2 regions of the Trichocoleus sp. DQ-U1 genome follow, and region 2 is predicted to be linked to the other one. Evidence: riboswitches for the same ligand, from Rfam matches in the RefSeq annotation. Region 2 holds a riboswitch; the other holds the start of a gene.

Region 1 (11,006 bases), on a different contig from region 2:
TCAGAAAGAGTGTTGCCAAAGGTACGACAAGCTTATCACTCGCTCCAGGGAAGTATAACGCTTAAATCCTATAGCGCAGAAGATTGTATTGGGCGACGTTATAACCGTTTAAATGAAGATTATCGATTATTACACGCCCTATGTCGGTTCTTTCTAGACAACTCTGGGGCAACCCATGAAAGGGGCGATCGCACGATGTTACCCTTTTTAGTTGATATGGCGAAACTGTATGAACTGTTCGTTGCTGAATGGCTCAAGGAAAACACGCCATTAGGTTTTGTCCTCAAGCAGCAATATCCAGTAACAATTGGTCAAAATCAGCGGTGTCCTATTGACCTGATACTAAGCGATCGCTCGACTGGTGCAATACGTTATGTGCTGGATACAAAATATAAAGCGCCTGACAAAGTGGAGATCGCTGATATTCACCAGATGAGAAGCTATGCGATGGCGACCAAGTGTAACGAAGCGGTTTTGATCTACCCGAAACGCTTGAATGAAGTGCTGGACTCCCAAAATGATGAATTTCGGCTCCGCAGCCTAACCTTCTCCTTAGATGGCGATCTCGATCAAGCAGGTCAGAAATTCTTACAAGATTTACTTGCTGACAACCTCTCCTGATTCCTCTTAAGACTTCCTTCGGGCTATACAGCGTCTTCGCAGTTTGTTTTTTGAGCGCTCGCAAAGCGTATGCCGTTTCTTAGCAGCTTTTTGACCAATATCTTCGATTCATTCCCCTAGTTTTAGCAAACCATGACGGACACCATAAAATAGCCGATTGAGCATGGTTTGTTCTTCTTCATCCAGCCAATCTTTAGTGAGCAGGACAGTTTGCAGCTGGTACTGGTTCACAGGAGTAATCCGGCGGGAGACGAATATCTGAGCAACTAGATCCTCGATAGTCACTTGGGTCGGAAAAAACTCAGATGTCATGGTCAGATCAAGAATTTGATATCTCTACTCTCAGCTTTTTCCGAACCATCCCCAGTGATGCAAGCTAGAAAAAATTGTGACAACACCTTAAAAACTAAGTGATCCCGGTCATTTCTGGAGTCATGAGGAAGTGCTGTCTCAGATTTTCAAAAACCACTTTTGGCGATACATTGCGTACAGAATCGCCCACCAGAACAACAATGTCACGATGGCGAACAATAAAGAGGCGTTCATCGCTCCCGCCCAAGACACAAAGGCATTCTCATAGATCCAGTTATAAGTAGTTGGGGCGGTTTCGCCGGTTCCGACGTGGGTTTTAGCTAGGATTTTAATCAGCAGAACTGAGGCGACAAACGCGAAGATAGCGTTTAACCCCATAACTTCAAACGGCTTCCCCCAGCGGCGGAACTTCCGCACTTCCATCACTTCATAACAAGCTGCCAGCAACAGCAACGCCCAACCAGTTGTGAAAAGCACAAAAGAACTCGTCCACAGTTTCTTGTTGATGGGAAACGTTAACCCCCACACCCATCCAGCGGCTAGGCAAGCAATGCCAAACAAGACCAAGCCGATACTGGTGCGCGACTGTACTGGTTGGGTGCGTATCCAGTCAACCGTAAAGTAGCCGGTGAGGACGGTGACAACCGCGGGAAGAGTGCTGAAAAGACCTTCAGGATCTCCCATTGAGTTGAAATTATCTCCCTTATACAGATGCGCTGTGCCAACGATCAGGCGGTCAATATAAGCGCCAAAATTCCCTTCCCGCGTTAAGACACCAGCTCCATAATCGGGAACCGGGATCAAAGACATCGCTATCCAGTACCCAATGAGTAGCAGTGCTGCTAGTACCCACTGTCCTTTGCGTGGCACGTTAAGAACGATTAGAGCAGCCAGCAGGTAGGCAAGGCTAATCCGCTGCAAGACGCCCATGATGCGGATGGAGCTGAAGTCATAATTCCAGAAGCCGTTCAGCAGCAAACCAAGAATAAAAAGAATCGCCGCTCGGCGTAAAATTTGTCTATAAACATCGGCAGTAGGGCGGTTCCCTTCCGCGTATTTGGAAAGGGAAAAGGTCATTGCCCCGCCAACAATAAATAGAAAGAAGGGAAATACCAAGTCTGCCAAGGTGCAGCCGTGCCATTCTGCGTGTTGCAGGAAAGGATAAACTTGGTCGGCAACTCCCGCCTGATTAACTAAAATCATTCCCGCAATGGCAATACCTCGAAACACATCGAGCGAAGTCAAGCGCATAGTAGAGTTTCCAGAAGCAAGACATTAATAAATAACAGGGTGATAGGCATCACTCTATCGAACGAAGACGTTCATCTTGTCGCTTAGGTTAACATCACGGGGAAGGAAATCAAAATAATTCCCGATTAATTAAAGAGTTGTAGGAGCGTGATGCTAGCTCTAGCCGTTCAAGCTTATACTAGGGTCACGAAACTGCTCGATAAAATTTTGGTATCGCGAATTACTCGTACTGACCCGCAACAACTAAGCGCGGCGTTGTTGCAGGCTTTCTTGAAGGAAGTCGAACATATTCTGATTGACGGAATACTTTACTGTGGTTGATATAGACTGCTAATGTTTAAAAATAAAGCAATTGTTTTTTAGCATTTTATTCAGTTGGTTTAAGGATGATAATTTATAGCCTTACCTTAAAATAGGATAAGATAAGGCTTATCCAAAAAGATTTTTTTGTCGCAGGAGTTGGATGAAAATAGAAAAGTTTATGAAGATAGCCTTGGAAGAAGCAAAGCTAGGAGATGCTCCCTACGGTGCAGTAATTGTTAAAGATAATCAAGTAATTATTAAAGCGCACAATACTGTGGAAACGGATAATGACCCAACTGCCCATGCAGAACTTAACGCGATTCGTTGTTTAAAAAAAGAAATGAAAAATCCTTCTTTAGAAGGTTATACCTTGTACACAACTTGCGAACCGTGCCCAATGTGTACAACAGCTTGTATATGGGCAGGGATATCTGAAATTATATTTGGAGCTTCCATTCAAGACTTAATTGAGGCTGGTGTTCCCCAGCTTGACTTATCTAGCGAAGAAATTATTAAAAAAGGGTCTAAGAGAATAAAAGTGAGCAAAGGAATTCTCAAAGAAGAAGCTCTACAATTATTCAATCATTCATGCGGCTAGGTTTATTGGGTAAAGGCAGCTTAGCCGAGGTGTGAAAATTGTTGTGACACGCTTACCCACTGATGATACCCCTTAAAAAGGGGACTTTGAGTGGTTCGGTTCCTTCCTCTTTAAGCTTCCCTAAGGCAGGGTGGTTTCATTTATTAAAAGAAAATTATGTAGCGTTGATTTTGGTTGGCGGTAGGGGCTTTTTGATTGCCATGCCCCTACAAAATGTCGCAATGCCTCGATATTTTCTAAGGGTTGTATGAAACCACCCTGCTTTTTAAACTTCCTTAGGGGGAGCGGATACTCTCGGATATTAGGAGGGACATCCTCTTCCGCAGGATTTCGTTAACGTGCCACTTCAGCGGCAATTAAAGGTAAAACTTCCGGTTTTCTAAACCTTAATTCAGCTCATTTAGAAAGCATATCAATTGGCAAACCCTCTTCTGTCCTTGCGAAGGTAACAGAAGAGGGTTCGCTGTGGAAAATAAAGAAAAATTAAATGGGGTGGTTCCGTCTAGGAGGAAGCGTTTCCGAAGAACCGATATTTCTTTTAAAGTCAATTCGTATTTTCCCTGAAATAAAGATGTAAAAATTATTAAATTTACAATTATATTAATTTGACTTTATTATAACTTTATTTAAATAAACGTATTCTGGTTTTAGTGAGCAAAGCATCTACAAAATAACAAGTCATGAAAAAGCTTTTGATGTTGGTAGCGATCGCGCTGTTTGTTCCATTCTTTGCCCAGCGCTCCGAAGCCACCACGATGCTTAAGGTGTCGCAAGAATCTAAACCAGGTTTGGGTGACTTTGATAGTAATATTTTGGGGTTTGTTGAAGCTTTTAGCACAAATAAAACAGCAGCCAATTACTACCAGTATAGCAAAGGTTATAATTCATCCTTTAGTAACCCAGTCCTGAGTTTAACCGCTAAGCAATCTCACCTTTTTTTTGTAGATGCTATTGATGGTCTATCACTGTTCATCGTTCATTCTAAGCCGGGTAATCTAACAGGTGGAGCAGCTAAAATGAGCTTTAACTTGTTGGGAGATACGGCTGAATTAAAAATTGTAGACGATTTAGGTGAGGCAACTGCAAATTCCACTGGCACCGTCTTTACTTCAAATCAGAGTTGGGGAGCTTGTTGCACTGATGGTTTAGCCATTGGTTCGCTTGACAGCAATTGGGAAATGTTGGTGCAATTCACTGCGCCGCCTAGAGAGTTGAACAGCTGGCAAGTGTATTCTTCATCAACCTCGGCAAATATTTCACTCTCGATGCAAACAGGGCGTCGAGTAAAATTAAACGTTGCACCCGTATCTACACCCGAGCCTTCAAGCATGACTTCCTTAGTTTTTGCCGGGTTAGCACTGGCTGTGCATCGTCGCACTCAGGGCGGTATTTTGTAATGGATAATTTGTATTTTTTATCAGACTTCTAGGTATGGGGTTATCTTTATCTTTATACAGTCAGCAATGGTTTGGATTGATAAGGTTCTATAAGCTACAAAAAACGGGAGCATCCCGCTTTTGTAAAAAAGCCACAAACGGTCAATCAATTCTAGAGTTGCCCGATCGAGCGTCAAACTTGCGAATGATACTCGATAAAGTGGGGAAAATTTTCCTTCAGTTTTGATGGGGCATCAAAAACTGGCATCTGGAGAGTCTTGGGAATACCCCCTCCCCCTGGATTTTGAGCTGCGACCGGATCGGCTAAGATATCAAGGCACACGTAAAGGGTAACAACGTGGGGAAACGCCGGTGCAAATCCGGGGCTGTGCGGCAGCTGTAAACGAGGTGACTCTCGGAAGCCAGAATGCCTACTTAGTACTACCTTCATACAGTCTAACTTCCTGCCTTGCACGGGAAAGGAGCAATCAAATTGATGCCTAGTATAAATTCAACCGATCTGATGGGACTGCAATCCCCTACTCCCCAGTCGATTCAATTGCCGCCGCTACCTTTGCGTCGTCCGTTGTTGATGGTTGGTCATGGCACCAAAGATGAGGATGGACGGCAGAGTCTTCTAGATTTTGCCGATGCGTATCAAGCGTTAGACCCGTCGCGTCCTGTTTTACCTTGTTTTCTAGAACTCACTACCCCCACGATACAGGAGGGGGTGGATCGCTGTGTAGAAGAGGGTTACACGGAACTCTCTGTATTGCCGATTTTGCTATTTGCAGCTCGACACAATAAGTTTGATGTTACGAATGAGTTAGACCGGGCAAGGGTTAGACATCCCCAGGTGAAGTTTTACTATGGGCGTCATTTTGGGATTACGCCAGGGATTTTGGATTTGTGGCGATCGCGTCTTTCGGAATTAGACCAACCCCAGTACAATCGCTCAGAAACGGTTCTGCTCTTTGTCGGTCGGGGTTCCAGCGATCCTGATGCGAACAGCGATGTTTATAAGCTTGCCCGGATTCTGTGGGAAGGTAGCGGCTACGCCACCGTTGAAACTTGCTTTATTGGCATTACCCATCCCCGTCTGGAAGAAGGGTTCCGCCGTGCTAGACTCTACGAGCCTAAACGCATTATCGTCCTACCGTACTTCCTATTTACCGGCGTCTTAGTTAAGAAGATTTTCGACATCACGGCGCAACAACAGGAGCAATACCCGGATATTTCCATGACTTGCCTACCAGAAATGGGCATTCACCCTCAGTTGTTGTCTGTATTAAGAGAACGAGAAATTGAGACGCAGTTGGGGCAAGTGCAAATGAATTGCGAAATGTGCAAATTCAGGATAGCAGCCAATAGCAACAGTAACGGGCACACTCCCGCCCACGATCATTCTCATCATGGGCATGGACATGGGCATGGGCATGGGCATGGGCACGGGCATGGTCACGATCATGCTCACCCTGCTGAAGATCCATACAGAAATGTAGAGCAATATCACCAAAAGATTTGGCAAGCGCCTTGAATATTTGATAAGTAGTCATTAGTCAGTTGTTATTAGTCATTGGTGTCACTCGCAAAGAACTTAGAACTAATGACTACTGACACCCAACTACTTCATTACCTAAAAACTGATGTCTAAAGAATTTGTAATTGGTGAGCGAGTCCGTGTGGTAACGTTGCCGCCTTACGTTAAAACAGCGGAACCGATGCCGATGCTGCGTCCTCCTGATGTGATTCAGCTTGGGGAAGAGGGGGTCGTTGTTGACCGGCGTCCAGGGGGATATTGGAGCGTCCGCTTTGCCAGAGGAGTTTTTTTGCTGGATAGCCAGTTTATAGAGTCCGTGCAGGCGATCGCTGATACCGAATCAGGGACAGAGGCAACTGATGTGCGATCGCACAACGTATCGCTGGAGCAAAAATATATCGTTGATCCCAGCTGAGTCAGAGGCGATCGCGTGTCTTCAAAGCAAGGCGTTCGCCTAGCGCTGACTTGTCAGTTCGCACCTCAACAATCGCTAACCCCGATTAAATTACTTCCGCTTTTTCTGGTTTTTCTTGCGTGACTCCTTGGACATCTTTTTTTTAGACTTGGCTTTGGGATCGCTCTTGCCAGGGCGAAAGCCTTTTGCTTCCTGAGAAATTGATGAACCCGTGAAGCCAGGATCGCTGACCCCCTTTCTTTGAAAGCTCTGGTTAAATTCTTTCTTCGGTAATTCTTCAAGCGACTTCAAGCCCAATCCCACCTGCACATCATCCCAGTCTCCTACCAAGAAACGATCCACGGTATCAGCAGCAAAGACACGCTCTATCAGCGGCGCGGACTCTACCGCCTTCAGATCGACCAGGGAACCTATGAGAAAGCTATTCAATTCTGAGCCGTTTTCTGCAAACGATTCCAGTTGATGGGTGAGAATCGCAACACACTCAGGATGAGCCTCAGGATGATCGATTGCAATGTCTTCCAGACAGTTAAGAGCCGTTGTGCGGGGGAATATCGCCTGAGAGGTATCCGCTAGATAAGCCGCCAGAGCCGGAATCGCGGCTTGCCCGATCATGCTATAGACTAATGGCAGTTCTTCGGCAATCCATTCCCAATAGTTGCTTTCCTCTTTCTCAAACAAGCCCATGAGCGGCTCAATGCCAGCCTCAGCGCGGAGTTGGCCCAATGCTCTCCAGGCATGAATGGGCGCCCAGGATTCGAGCGTGTCTTCATCATCCCGGTATAACTCGTTGTCTGTTGCCATGCGGATCAAGTTAGGAATGTCCGTGGGGGCAATACCGAGTTCCAGATAGTCAGGCCAATTGTCAAAGTCCATCTCGGCGCAATTGCCATAGGTGAGCAGCTGGTTTACTGGTGGTGGATAACTCTCTATGCTCATCTCAACCCCTTTGTTTTCATCTCGATTGCTTCTCCCTAGATTCACTTGAGCTTTGGCACCCTCAAGTCCTCATCTCTATCACGATACCGAGGATGAATCAATATAGATAATTAGTCGCGGGATAGCGAAGCAACGTTACTCTCAAGCGTGCTTCGCCTTCATTAATTCACCGCTACTAGGTGAAAAAGTGAGTTGGGAGGGGAAGATCCCCGGTCCGATCGCCCTCTTGTATTCTTTTCTCTGGCTTCTTCGCAGTTGGTTTAGTTCCTGTGCCTTTTTAGGGTGCGGATGATTGCCTCGCGCTAACTTCTAGAACTAAACGGTCTAGTGCAAGTTGCATCTGGGTACAAACTTTTTCATAGCAAGCATTCACATAAGCGCGATCGCTCGCTGCTGCACGACCATAGCGTTCAAACACAATTGGGGCTAGGACGCGGGTATGAATTTGCACTGGTAGCGGAAAATTCGGGATCGGGCCAATTGCCACTCCCCAAGGCAACCCTAAATAAAGTGGAAATACACCCGTCTCAGCATCTAACTTCCAGGGAAAGCCCCATTCATGCAGTTGTCGCACTTGCTGGTAGAAATCGGCTAGAACAATCAGCGTCTCGTGGGCACCATGAGAAATAATCGGTACAATTGGCGCTTCTTCCCGCAGTGCCAGTTTGATAAATCCCTTACGCCCTGCTAGATGAATTTGATAACGCTGGTTGTAAGGACGAAACATATCTTCAGCCCCGCCAGGATAGACGAGTACGGCAGCACCTCGCTGGAGGGCGCTGATCGCTACTTTCGGATGCGCGATCAGCGCCCCTACCTGGGCAGCTGGCACCGCGAAGATAGGAGTTTTCCAAGCTGACGGATGCATGAGTCCATAAGCTAAGCGTTCGTAGCCAAACCGGCGGAACCAGTCATACAAAAACATCGAAGTATCGGGCGAAGCCAAACCTCCATTATGGGAACCGACAACCAGCACCTTCCCTTCGGGGGGCATATGATGCCAGCCATCCGTTTGAACCCGAAAATAGTGGCGGTAGAACCATTCCCATACCGGCATCCAAGCTTTAATCACATCGGGATTTCGCTCTTCTAGCGACCAACCATCAAACTGATGACCGGCGGTTTTGCCGTCACTGCCTCTGCTACCCGTAGAAACATTAATATTGTCAAACAATGGTTCTTAACCACCCGAAACTCATAAATTGCGTTCTTTAGGATAATCTGCTGCCGAGTCTATTGGCAAACATTTTCCCTTTTTCTAGCGATCGTTTCCCAATCTTTTTCGGTTGAGGCTCGATCCCCAAACCCTGATTAACAAAAGGGGCAAATTTCCTCCCTTTTAAGGGGCTAGGGAAGGGATTTCTAAGGAGCGAACACCACTAAGGGGACGTATTGCATTACTTGCGCTCTCAGTTTACCTATCTTGCCCTCATTTCTACCTTTTGTGTTGTTTGCGCCTGGAGTGGTTCATTTCTTTTCTGGAATTACCAAGTCTGCAATTAAAGGTCGGTGGTCTGAACCAACATTCGGCCCAGTGCGAATATTCTTGACTTTAATTTCTGGACTGATTAAACAATGATCGATAGGAATGGATAAAGCAAAAGAGAAACGTGGGAGAGTTTGAGAATAAGAAGCTTTCATAGGCCAACTCGGTAGAATTCCAAATCCTTTCTGGGCATTATGCAGCCCAGTTTTATTGATAAATCTTTTGTAATAAGGAGACCACATAGTTATATTTAAATCCCCAACCATTACAACTGGGGTTTTCAATTTTTGTATATATTGGCTGATTTTGTCTAGCTGTTGATTCCGAGAATGAAAGAAGGTAGGTTTGACGGGCGGTAGCGGATGAGTGGCAATCAGGGTAATCAATTGTCCGTTCATCGTAAAGTTGCCAACAATACTATTATTTTTATCTGTCCCAAAAAGATTGATAGAAGCGTTGGTGAGAGGCTGCTTGCTATAAACGGCGATACCTAGATTATAAGGATTAGGTTTTTTGATGGAGTAGGGAAGAATATCAAGAACAGAATCTAATTGTTTTATCCAAGCGTCGTTAACTTCTAAAAAGACAGCAATTTCTGGTTTTTCTTTTCTAACGACAGATAATATTTTTGAATAGCTTTTATTTTGCGTATTCAGATTTGAGCTTAAAATTCGGATAGATTCAATATTATTCCCCGGTTTTGGCGATAGAGAAATATACCAAGGGAGTATCTCGGCCAAAAGTAGAGAAATACAAAATAGGCTAATCAAGATTAAGAGTTTTTTGCGAGTCAGTAAGAGTAAGGCAAATAACACTAACCCTACAATGAGATATTGCAGTTTAAAGTGAGAAAGCTGTTCTAAAAAGATATTCCAGCCAACTAAGCTAAGCAAAGAAAGCAGCGTTATCCCCAAAATCCCCAAGAATAATAAATAGGGAATTAGCTTGATGAAGAGATGGTTGTGGGAATTTTTATTCAGCGATCGCATACACAGTGTTACCAGCGCCTACCTTGAGCGTACCAGGTTGAACGCGGGTGGGAAAGCTAGAGCTGTCTCATCTACATAGACAACTCTATTTTTGCGGAAGGTGGGGCCAAATGAGCGCGATCGCTAACCGGAGTGACTCCCCCACCATTGAAAAACGCACCGTTTCATCCGCCGTCTTCTCCCACTGCAACAACTGCTTTTGGAACGTCTGGTCTTGCTTTGCTCGCTTTACCAGCGCCTGACTAATCATTGTCTTTTGGATTTCTTCGGTCGAGATCCCCTCGTTCTTCAGGAAATTCAACAACCGCTGCACGCTTTCGACCAACTGCTCTGGCGCTTGGGAGAGGATAATCAGTTGGATCTGTTTCACCACCTCTTGATAAATCCGCAGCCGATAATCGGGTGGAGGCGACGGTAGTAACGGTGGCGGTGGCGGTGGCGGTACCTTCAGCGTTACAGGTGGATTTTCTGGGCGAACCTTGATTTCCAGCAGATCCAAGATCGCTTGTCGCTTAGACTCCACCAACTGGAGCATCTCCGGGTAGATCTGCAAAACTCGTTGAGACAGAGTTTTCGCATTCACAAAATGACTCGACGCCAGTTTTAGCAGATACTGCTCCTCCTGGGGTTGGTAAGACTTAATACTGAGTTGCAAGTCAGGAGAATCGAGTTGCACCTGAGCCAAAGTAAACACTAGCGCTTCCCAATTCGGAGCTTCTTTCAAAAAAACTTCTATGGTAGTGGCACCCTCCGCACCCTCCGCGTCCCCGGTGCTATCGTCCTTGCCAAATTCCCCCGGCTCAAAATCCCGACCGATTGGAAAGCGCTCAGTCGGTTTTTTAGTCGCGTAATTAAACCGGGTAAAAACATAACGGCACTCCACCTTAGAAAGATCGACATCCTCAAGATGCCAGTTGCTGATGCAACAGCCGGTCAGTTGCGCTTGGTCGAGATTGGTGCGAATCAGATGACTTTCTAGAAGATAGGCGTCGCCCAAATTTGCCTCGGACATCGTGCAGTCGCCCAGGTATGCCCCGCTCAAATCAGCTTTCCGCAGATCCGCCCCGCGTAAATTTGCCTCGCTCAGGTCGGCACGTAACAAATACACATCCTGCAAGATCGCTCGCAGTAAATAAGCTTTTCGCAAACTGGCTTTGAGTAAATACGCTCCCGTTA
Region 2 (11,006 bases):
AGCATTGATGATGTTAGCGGTAAAGATATCGTTGTTGCTGGATGTCAAAATTTGAGAAAGTGTACCACCCGTAGTTTCTAAAATTACCTGAATGCCGTTACTTGTTGGAATTAAACGAATGCTAGTGACTTGCGTAACTTCAGCTAGAACTGGATGGCAAACTAATACTGCTACAGCATTCGCTACCAAAAAGCTATTGAACAGTAAGTGTTTATTCATATATTTTTTTCAATAAAGTTTTAGTTAATAATCGTTTTAGCTAATTGCTTTGAGTTTTAGCGATCGCATGGATGATTCAAGGTAACAAATGATTAAGAAAACAGAAAATGACTTGACGAATGAAGCTCTTTAATTTCTTGTAGTAAACTTTGATATTGTTGTCGTTTCCCTTGTTGTAGATAGAGATCGGTGGCTTTCTCAAAATCTGCTCTCACTCCCTGCTTATCTCCCAACGTGTAGTGAATGAGACAGCGACAGTGATAGGCATCGCCATCCTGAGGATTGAGTTCAATCGCTTGGCTAAAGTCTTCTATTGCTCCCGGATAATCTTGTAGTTGGGAGCGGACAAAACCCCGATTATAGTAAGCTAAAGCGAGGCTGGGGTCGATCTCAATTGCTTGGCTAAAGTCAGCGATCGCTCCTTGCGTATCTCCGAGGGCAGCGCGGGCAAGACCTTGATTCGTGTAAGCTTGGGCATTATTGGGATTGAGCCGAATTGCTTGGTTTAAATCAGCGATCGCTTCTCGGTAATCTCCGCTCAATACCTCGTAAACTCCGCGCTTGAAGAAGCCTTCAGCACTCATTTGAGCTGTATCGGTACTCGCCATTAGCGTGATTTGTAATGGCTGAGCTTGAGCCATCGGCGACGAATTCAGCAGTGGCATTACAATGCTGAAGATAATGCTGAAGATGACAATCTTGCGGGAAAGGCGACTCATAACATAGACGTTGAGAACATAGATGTTGAGAAAGCACTGCGTAACACCCGTCATTTAGTAGCTAATTGCTCACAGGCTGTAAGTTTGTGGCTACACAAACAAAGCCTGCCTACGCAGGCTCAATGTCAGCAGATTTTGCTCTGATTGGGATGCAACCCCATTATTTTGAGTTGAGTCGTTGTTGCCGTCAAAAGACAAGCTGTCAAACTTGAACAAGAGTGCAAGTTTGGAGTGTAAGCTTATTCAGAGATTGCACAAGGCACAAAGTTCAGATGTATGGTTCCTCTACCTAACTACCGTCCCAAACAACTTTCCCTTGGCCCTTTGGAAGCGGAGATTTTAAATATCGTCTGGGAACTCGGCTCTGCCACCGTTAAGGATGTACACGATCGCATTCTGGCTGACCCAGACCGGGAGTTAGCTTATACTTCTGTAACTACGGTGCTGCGTCGCCTGACCCAAAAAGGTTGGCTAGCTTGCGATAAACAAGAACGAAGCTTTTGCTGGCAACCTTTGGTATCGCGGGAAGAAGCGCAAGTCATTAAAGCTCACGAACAGTTACACCAGTTTTTGGCAGTGGGGAACCCAGATGTCGTCGCCGCCTTTGCAGATAGCCTAGATAGCGCTAGCGTAGAGCAAATAGAAGCGATCGCGCTTCGTCTTCAATCCGCACGCAAAGCGAGAGAGGAGGGAAAATCATGCATCTAGCGATGATTCTGACGGCGTTAGGATTGGCGTGGTGTCTGAGATGCACAGGGTTAGAGCCATCGGGAACTTGGACGCAACGCTGGCAACGATCCTTTGGGTTATTTTTGTTTCCGCCGCTGCTATTGATCGTGACAGCGATCGCGGTTATTTGTATGGGTGCAGACGGAAAAATGGGAGGACTGCAAGCCGGATGGTTCAGTTACTCCTTCGCCTGGGGATTTTTAGGCGTTGCCGGAATTTTATGTCTAAAGCTGGCACATGAAGGATGGCGTTCGGTACAACAGACACGCACTTATCCCCAAATCGAGCTTGAAGGTAAATTGGGTCGCCTTCTCAATGCCAGCGTTCTATTTAGCGCCCAAATTGGTTTCTGGCAGCCTGAATTAGTCGTCAGTCAGGGATTGTTAGAAACCCTCGATCGAGATCATCTAGAAGCAGTTCTCGCCCACGAACAAGCGCATTACTATTATCGGGATACGTTTTGGTTTTTCTGGCTTGGCTGGGTGCGCCAGATAACCGCTTGGTTGCCGAATACAGAAGCTTTGTGGCAAGAACTTTTACTATTGCGGGAACTTCGTGCGGATCGATGGGCGGCGCAACAGGTAGATCCCTTATTGTTAGCAGAATCTCTGCTATTGGTGGTGAGTGTCTCGCCAGTACAGTCTGAAAGTTTCTGTGCAGCGTTCAGTGCCATGACCCCTCGAAATCGTTTAGAGGAGAGAATCGAAGCGCTTTTGGCACCATCAGAGGAGTCAGCTTCACCCAGCTTATGGCTTTGGCATTGGATACTACTAGGGTTTCTGCCGCTAGTAACCGTGCCGTTTCACACTTAAATTTTGGTGTTGCACAATCAGGATAATTTCCTTTCAAATTTCGCGCAAAGACGCAAAGTTTTTGTTAGCGTCTTTGCACCTTTGCGCGAGATTATCATTAACCGAGGACGGAATTACTCAAGAAAACCACTCCAATCGAGCAGATAGCCAAACCGGCGAATCGCTGCCAGGGTAACGGTTGAGTGGCAGATTTCCGGCTCACTGCATTGCCAAGCAGCATGGCAACCAAGGCAACGCCATATTGAATGAAAGTGAAACCCAGAAGGTAAGCAACAAGCGGCGTCATACCAGCACCGACGATTGCCTCGCCATAAGCATAGCCGTGAAATAAACCAGCAAGCGCTCCCAGCGCTATAAGAACCATCCAGTTTGGTTTGTTTGGCGTTAGCAGCAGCGCCCCAAAGACAATCACGGAACCGGCGATCGCTATCTCATCTGCCGGTAAATCTAGATTGAGTAAATGAATCCCAGTTCCCGCCAAGGCTGCCAATACAAACCCGACTGGGATGAACGCGCCCCGCACTTGCCCAACCGCCAGTAGCCCAATCGCCACCACAAACGCAAAATGATCCAGTCCAATTAAGGGATGGGCTAGTCCTGAAAAGAACCCTTCAAATAAATTAGACGGCGTCTTGCCACCCATTGGATGGTGAGCGATCGCCCGCTGGGCGCATAGGAAAGTGCTAATTAAAACCAAAAATACAATTACTGTTCGGCTTTGCATCAGATTTAAGAAAGCAAAGCGTCTATCTTTAGACATAATTCTGTACCTCGCAGATTTCGCAAATCAATTTCTCTCGGCGGGTATTCTGGCTGAGAGACCAAAACGACGGATCTCATTACAGCTGCGGGACAGCGACGGTTTTACACCGAACTTTCCCCGTTACCTCTGGTGGCTGCTCCCCACCAGAACCGATTGAGTAGGGCAATCATATCACTTCAGTGCTGGCATTTTAAAAAGTATGGGTAAAATGAACCTCAAACAGATGACTCCAAGAGCCGCTTTATTTGAGGAGGAATCGGAAAAATGTGCGTTAATTGTCTGCTGGGTTCGGCTTTAATGTTCTTTACACCCAGGGTTTCCGAAGTACCATCCAACCCGACGAATCAAATTGCATTACCTCAAGAAACTCAAATAGCGATCGCTGCTTGAGTGCCACTAAAATTAGCTGAGGATTTCCTTTAGCTCGTGCTGGTTCCAAAGTGAACGGTAAAGTCCAGGTTGTTGCAAAAGTTCGGCATGAGTCCCAGACTGCACAATTTGACCTCGATCCATCACAAAAATGCGATCGGCAGTTGCAGCCGCAGACAATTGGTGAGAGATAAAAATAACCGTTTTGCGCTGGATGCCTTCCGAAAGATTATTCAAAATGGCTGTGGCAGTTTGATTATCAACGCTGGAGAGAGCATCATCCAAAATCAGAATCGGGGAATCCATCAGTAAAGCACGGGCGAGAGCCGTCCGTTGTCGCTGTCCCCCTGAGAGGGTAATGCCGCGCTCACCCACAACGGTTTCGTATTGCTGGGGAAAATTGAGAATTTCCGGGTGAATTTGCGCTTGCTTGGCAGCATTAATAATCTCTGTCTGTTCGCTCAGAGGATTGCCGTAGCGAATGTTGTTTTTGATGGTGGTACTAAACAGAAAGCTGTCTTGCGGGACATAAGCGATCGCTCCGCGCAAATCGGGCAATTTGATCTGCGTAATATCATTGCCATCTACGAACAAACTATCGCTTGGAATATCCACTAATCGCGGCAAGGCATTGGCAAGTGTCGATTTTCCGGAGCCAATTGGTCCCACAATCGCCACGGTTTCCCCTGGTTCAATCGTAAAGCTAACATTCTTAAGCGCGGGAGTTTCGGCTCCCGGAAACGTATAACTGAGTTGACGGGCTGTTAATTTACCGCTTACTTTTTCAACGGGTAATGCGAGTGCATTCGGAGAATCTTTAATTTTGGCTTCTGCCATCAGAATTGACTCAATGCGGTCGATACTCACCTCACCTCGTTGGTAGGCAGTAATCGTAAAACCCAGTAGAGCAGTGGGGAAAACTAATCGTTCAGTATAGAGAATCAATGCCAGAAAATCGCCAATTGTGATCGCACCCGCCACAATTGATCGCGCTCCAACCCATAGCAATATCAGTAAGCTGATAAAAGCCATGCCTTGAATGATTGGAAACAAGACATTTCTGGTCTTTGCTAATTGGATATTGGCTTGCAACAGGCGATTATTTAACCGGGAGAAGGCGCGGCGTTCGTTCTCCTCCTGAGCGTAGATTTTGATCAGACCAATCCCGCTCATATCCTCTTGAATCAACTCGCTGATGCTAGAGAGTTCCTCTTGCAACACCAGCTGTTCGTTCCGTAGGCGATCGCTAAATAGCTGCACAGCAATCAGCATAAACGGATAGACTGCGATCGCCAGCAGACTCAGCTTCAAATTAATCGACAGCATCACCGGCAATGTCAGTCCGTAGGCAAAAACTGTATTCGCCAAACTCAATACCGCAAATCCCAGCAGACGCCGGATATTATCCACATCGCTAGTCGCCCGGTTAATCAAATCTCCCGCTGTGTTGCTAGCAAAATAAGACGGTTCCAGAGTGAGTAAATGCTGAAAAATCTTTTGTTTCAGGTCAAATTCTACTTGTCGCCCGACTCCAAACAGCAAGATGCGCGAAGCCATCCGCACTACCCACATTGCCGAAGCCAGAATCAGGATTAGCGCTACATACTTCCAGATTTGAGCGAAGTCGAACGCTTGGCGGAGTTCGTCAACGCTATCTCGAATCAGCAAAGGGATATAAACGCCCACTGCATTCACAACAAACAGCGCGATAACGCCTAAGGTAGCCTGTCGCCAGTGGGGACGCAGATAAGCACCCAATTTTTGCAGCCGAGAGTGAGCCATTCTGTGAGGACTGAGGATTAAAAACTGAGAAAAGGCAACAGACAAAAAACTTTCTTGCAACCTGCAAGAAGCTTTCGCCTAACATCCAATCCCAAACCATCGTAGACGAATTGGCGCTCGTGCTGCTTCTATAAAACGAGGGGTGTCAACCAGCCGCGTAAGAAGTAGTAGATGAAAGTGAGATATTCTTCTACCACTCGCGTTGTCGTGACTAGCGCTTCCACGGTGGGAACAAAATCCGTGACGGTGATGCGTCGGGCAGGCGTTGCCCCACTTTGAAAGGTAAAGAAATCTGTAGCTCTGGGAATGACCGTGACGCCCAAATTGGCAAACGTAAGGTTGGCACGGCGAATATTTAAGCCGGAGGCAACGAGAATAATCCGGCGCGATCGAATACCGCGCTGCCTCAAGATTTCCTCAACCCTGACGGCACTGGTGCGGAGATCAACCCCACGCGGTTCAATCACAATTCGGTTGCGGGGTACACCCATCCTGACCAGCAGCGCCGCGACATCGTTAGCCTCGTTAACACTATCTTGATTTCCTGTCAGCTCCGCTCTAGGTCCTGCACTGACAATCACTAAGGGGTCATTACCGCTCCGTAGCTGTTCTTGATACAGCTGAGCAGAGTATAGAATGCGATCGCCTGTATCAGTTAATTGAATCTGCGTCCGGTAGGGAAGATTGGGTTGTGTCGTCCCTCGCCCCAGCACCACAATCGCCCCCACAATTTGAGATCCGGTCGGCGTAATATCAGCCGGACATTGAGTTTGACAAATCAGTTGCCGTCGTTGCTCCAGTTGAATCGCCTCCACTTCCGCTTGCTGAGCCAGCCAGTAGGCAACGATTGGCAAACTAGACAACAGCAAAACGAAGAAGGCTATCCTAAGTTGGTTCCAGGCTACGCCTGTTAGCGCATTCTTTTTCACTCCACCAATGGCGAACAACAAAAGCATAATCGACAACCCCAACGGTTTGAGCGGAAACGAAAGAATGTTCCAGGCACTCGATACCAACCTTTCATTGGGGTTGTAAAACGCCATCACCATGATGACAAACAACAGCAGCCCGCCCAACCAAGCGAGATATTGTTTGGGAATCCATCGCACTAACAAAAAATAGACTAAGGTGCCAATCAGCAGCCACAGCAGAACCCGCGTTAGTAGTAAAAACATAGTAGGTAATTGGTAATGGGTAATTGGTAATGGGTAATTGGTAACGACTATTCACCAGCGATTACCGACTGCCTCTTATTGACGTTTCAATTTTGCCCGAATCGCCTCGGTTACGGTTTGAATTACCTTAACACGGGCATAGTATTTATCATTCGCAGCAACAATTGTCCAGGGAGCGTTAGGAGTGTTCGTCCGCTGAATTGCTTGATTGACTGCCACTTCATAGAAAGCCCAATTGTCCCGATTTCGCCAATCTTCGGCGGTGAGTTTGTATTCTTTAAAGGGGTCATTCTGACGCGATATGAATCGCTGATACTGTTCTTCAGGACTAATATGCAGCCAGAACTTGACCAAAACGTAGCCTGCATTCGTCAGTTGGCTCTCAAACTCATTGATTTCCTGGTAGGCTCTGCGCCATTCCAGTTCTGTGGCAAAACCTTCAACACGCTCTACTAACACTCGCCCGTACCAGCTGCGGTCATCAATGCCAATTGTCCCTGCTGTTGGCAACCACCGCCAGAACCGCCAGAGGTAGTGATGCGCTTTCTCTTCATCCGTAGGTGCTGCGAAGGGATGAACGGCATAACTGCGGGGGTCGAGGACATCGGTTAAGCGTTTGATGGCTCCTCCTTTCCCAGCCGCATCCCAACCTTCAAACAGCACCAAGACGGGCACTTGATGTTTGTGAATCTTCATCTGAAGCTTCAGCAGTTCTACTTGGGCATCGCGTAACTGCTTTTTGTACTCATCCCTGGAGAGAGCAAGATTGAGATCGACTTGCGCTAAGAGATCCGGCTCTGCTGGGTTGAGGTGTTTTTGAGGGGGTACAGGGGTGATAGGCGTCCGAATGTGAAGTCGGTCGAGGGCTTCTGTAAGAGTGGCAGCGAATTGGGTGAGGACTTTGACCTGCGCCCAGCGTTGGCAGTTGCCCTCCACTAATGTCCAGGGGGCGGAGCCAGTGCTGGTTTGGACGAGCATTTCTTCGGCATAATCTACATATTTACCGTAGTGTTTCTCTTGTTTCCAGTCTTCCGGACGCACTCGCCAAGCGTCTAACGGATCTTTGGCATATTCTTTGAGTCGGTGCTTTAATTCTTTGCGGCTTAGATGAATCCAGAATTTAGCGATCGCATTTCCATCATCCACCAGTTGGCGCTCAAAGGCGTTTATCTGGGCCATCACGCTTGGGATTTTTGAGTCCTCGATTCGTGCAAACAGCCGGTCTTCTAAAACATGGGTGTACCAGCTATGATAAAAAATCCCAATACTGCCCTTGACTGGCAGTCTCCGCCAGAAGCGCCACAAAAAAGGGTATTGTTGCTCTTCCTGGTTGGGAGGCCAAATCGGGTGAACCGTAAACCCTCGCGGGTCCATGTAATTGACCATTTTCTTGACTAAAGCACCTTTCCCCGCTGCCGCCCAACCTTCCAGCACGACAATCATGGGTAGCTTTTTGTCCCAGCAAGCCTTTTGGAGCGATCGCACTTGACGCATTAGCGTCTCAATCTGAGAATCATAGATATTTTTATCGAGGCAAAGATCCAAGTCCAGCGTATCTAGCATGATGTTGACTAGAAAAGAGCAGTACCTTTAACTATCTCCTAGTCTTGCACTTGTTGCGCTGACTATTTAGTAACAATCTGCAAATGTCAAAGCTTAGACATAAAAATACAGGAGCCAAAAACAAGAAGAAAAAGTGCTTTTTTCTTCTTGTTTTTGGCTCCAAGCACTAGATAGTTTGAAAATCGGTAATTGGTAAATTACATCCCGTTACCAACTACCCATCTGATTATTTTGCTTCAAATGCTCCGATATCGCAAACACCACCTTGCGGTCTGGCAACACCTCGTTGATCCGTTGCCAAGCAAGTCGCGTTATTTCCTGTATTAATCGCTGGACTCCCTGCTAATAAGAGTAGAGTCTGAGTCAAACCACCAGTCGCAGAAAGTGCACCTAGCATTGGTTCAACAATCGTGATGCCAACCGCGCAGTTTTTGTCAGTGGGATCGTTTGGGTTTTTGGCGGGAAATTGGATATTGTTGCCGCCATTAGTCATTTCGTCAGAACAATTCTGTTTAATATTCCAGGTATTCCCCCCATTGTCCGCCTTATTGTTAGCGATGATTGTGTTCCTCAGCGTTATATCTGGACTGCTGCCAAAAATACCAGCCCCCATAAACCCAGCATAATTGTTAGCAATCGTGACATTATTGATGGTCATCTTGCCACTGGTTCTCATGATTGCGCCGCCTAGACCCCCCTTGGCATCTGGAGTCACAGCACGATTCCCTGAAAAAGTAGTATTAGAAACTTCTGCGCTTACGTCATTTCCCGTCCATAGTCCCCCGCCCTGATTCGCAGAAATGTTGCCAGAAAAAGTAGTGTTCCTCACTACAAAAATAGTGCTGTTTGTTCCGGCAGTGTAATTAGGGGCAGTTGTGGTGCCACCGACCACGAAAATAGCACCGCCAAATCCTTTGTCGCCAGTGCCCGTAACGCTATTTCCAGAGAAGGTATTATTTTCGATTGTCGTCGTATTGTTGTTATAAAGTTGGTTAAAGAAAGCCCCACCTTGATTGGTGGCAATATTGTTTGTGAAGGTGTTATTCCGGAGAATAATTTTACCTAGATTACCATTCACACCATCATTATAAATAGCACCACCTGCCCCACCAGGAGCCACAATTCCAGCGGTATTTCCCTTGAAAGTGCTATTCGTTACGGTTAAGTCGCTGAGCAAGTCATAGATTGCTCCGCCGAGGCTAGCTTGATTTCCGGTAAAAGTGCTTTTATCTACAACAATTGTACTTTCACTCTTACTATAGATTGCACCGCCTCCCGCCTCTCCCGGCATTGTTGATTTGTTGTTGTTAAAGGTACAGTTCAGTACCACTAACTTACCTCTGTAGCCGCTATAAACGCCGCCACCATTTTCGGTACTAAAGCCATTCGCAATAGTGAGATTTCTTAGAGTCAGTTGAACGAGGCTATCAGTGGAAAAAATCCGATTAGTTCCATTTCCGCTGAGAGTTACTACACTTCGTCCGTCGATTACTGTATTCGCGGAAAGTACCTTTTCTTTCACTACAATCGTATGCGGACTAGAACCACAATTAAAGGTTACAGTCCCCCCGCCTACTAAAGCAGTATCTAAAGCAGCTTCAGTACAACTTGCAGCGGTTCCGTTCCCGACAGTTCCAGCCGCCTCAGCTTTTTGATGTGAGGAAATCGTTAAGGCAACACAGAAAACGAGAGTTAAGAAATAGAGTGGTTGTTTCATACCAAAAACCTCATTATTCAATATTAGAAGAGATTTATTGTTTGCAATTGCATGACCAAATGAGCTTACTTATTTTTAGATGTAGAATATGGTGCAATTGCAAAAAAAGGTTGGAAGTGAGAAAGGTTAGAAGCTGAGCTAACAACCCAGATATTTGACAGACTCAATATTTGTCGGTTTCCTAACAAATCCGGCAGTCTCAGATCGAGGAATAAGTTGTAATCTGAAATAGAGCCTTTACCAAAAATAGGAATTTTAATCCTCCGCGAATATACGTAATTTTAACTTTGTAAAATTTCTTGCAACAAGCCTTGTTAAATAGTTCTTTGTTATAGCTGTCAATCCGGAAAACTTTTCGATTTTCAGTAAATTTACACAGGTTTTATATTATTAAAGCATTGCCAAAGTACAAATATATTTTTATTTAAAAATAGAAATTATAGTTAACCGTAGAATTAGCTATTGATTCGTATTTTTGCGTACAATATAAAAGTATTTTTATCCCTATATTTACACAAATAGAGTTTAATAAAATTCGCTTTTAAAAATATTTAATTTATTTATTAATGAAGCCTGTTTGAGATCCTGATAGTTCTATCAATCCTGGTAATGAGGAGCAGGATAAATCATGATCCCAATGGGTTAACACCAGATGAAATCAGCTTTTGAAAGTTCTGGCGTATTGCTTGGCTTACTAGCCGTTGCACCAGCGATCGCTGTGAAACCGGCACAGGCAGAAACGATTGTTCCAGCTCAAGACGGTACGGGCACAATTGCCGCTCCTGAAGGCAATACAATCAATATCGGCGGAGGAAAACTGTCTGGTGATGGAGCAAACCTTTTCCACAGCTTTGAGCAATTTAACCTCAATGCAGACCAAATCGCTAACTTTATTTCTAATCCAAAAATTGAAAATATTTTAGGTAGAGTGGTGGGTGGCAATCCCTCTACAATCGATGGCTTAATTAAAGTCAGCGGAGGAAATTCTAATTTATACCTGATGAATCCATCGGGGATTATATTTGGTGCCAATGCCAGATTGGATGTGCCGGGAAGCTTTACCGCAACCAGTGCCACAGGGATTGGTTTTGGCTCTAATTCTTTTAATGCTAGCGGCGATAATAATTACGCAACCTTAACGGGAATGCCCAGCAGTTA

The links. Region 2 has a riboswitch for cobalamin ahead of NDI34_RS02830 (HupE/UreJ family protein). Riboswitches for the same ligand answer to the same signal wherever they lie in the genome.
Region 1: another riboswitch for cobalamin. It lies ahead of NDI34_RS23560 (sirohydrochlorin chelatase); the one in region 2 lies ahead of NDI34_RS02830 (HupE/UreJ family protein).

What each region holds. Positions count from the first base shown of each region.
Region 1 is NZ_JAMPKB010000083.1:9,945-20,950, reverse strand. Features, by position in the region: gene NDI34_RS23590 (restriction endonuclease) at 1-621, shown strand, start outside; gene NDI34_RS23585 (hypothetical protein) at 730-933, opposite strand; gene NDI34_RS23580 (acyltransferase family protein) at 1,072-2,184, opposite strand; gene NDI34_RS23575 (hypothetical protein) at 2,332-2,505, shown strand; gene NDI34_RS23570 (nucleoside deaminase) at 2,648-3,085, shown strand; gene NDI34_RS23565 (hypothetical protein) at 3,766-4,482, shown strand; cobalamin riboswitch at 4,780-4,915, shown strand; gene NDI34_RS23560 (sirohydrochlorin chelatase) at 4,958-5,998, shown strand; gene sipA (regulatory protein SipA) at 6,108-6,416, shown strand; gene NDI34_RS23550 (hypothetical protein) at 6,507-7,355, opposite strand; gene NDI34_RS23545 (lysophospholipid acyltransferase family protein) at 7,633-8,517, opposite strand; gene NDI34_RS23540 (endonuclease/exonuclease/phosphatase family protein) at 8,823-9,830, opposite strand; gene NDI34_RS23535 (pentapeptide repeat-containing protein) at 9,916-11,006, opposite strand, start outside.
Region 2 is NZ_JAMPKB010000004.1:68,815-79,820, reverse strand. Features, by position in the region: gene NDI34_RS02850 (TonB-dependent receptor) at 1-219, opposite strand, end outside; gene NDI34_RS02845 (tetratricopeptide repeat protein) at 312-992, opposite strand; gene NDI34_RS02840 (BlaI/MecI/CopY family transcriptional regulator) at 1,215-1,646, shown strand; gene NDI34_RS02835 (M56 family metallopeptidase) at 1,637-2,479, shown strand; gene NDI34_RS02830 (HupE/UreJ family protein) at 2,577-3,239, opposite strand; cobalamin riboswitch at 3,261-3,411, opposite strand; gene NDI34_RS02825 (hypothetical protein) at 3,507-3,632, shown strand; gene NDI34_RS02820 (ABC transporter ATP-binding protein) at 3,645-5,393, opposite strand; gene NDI34_RS02815 (YdcF family protein) at 5,522-6,568, opposite strand; gene pap (polyphosphate:AMP phosphotransferase) at 6,644-8,131, opposite strand; gene NDI34_RS02805 (choice-of-anchor Q domain-containing protein) at 8,358-9,848, opposite strand; gene NDI34_RS02800 (filamentous hemagglutinin N-terminal domain-containing protein) at 10,501-11,006, shown strand, end outside.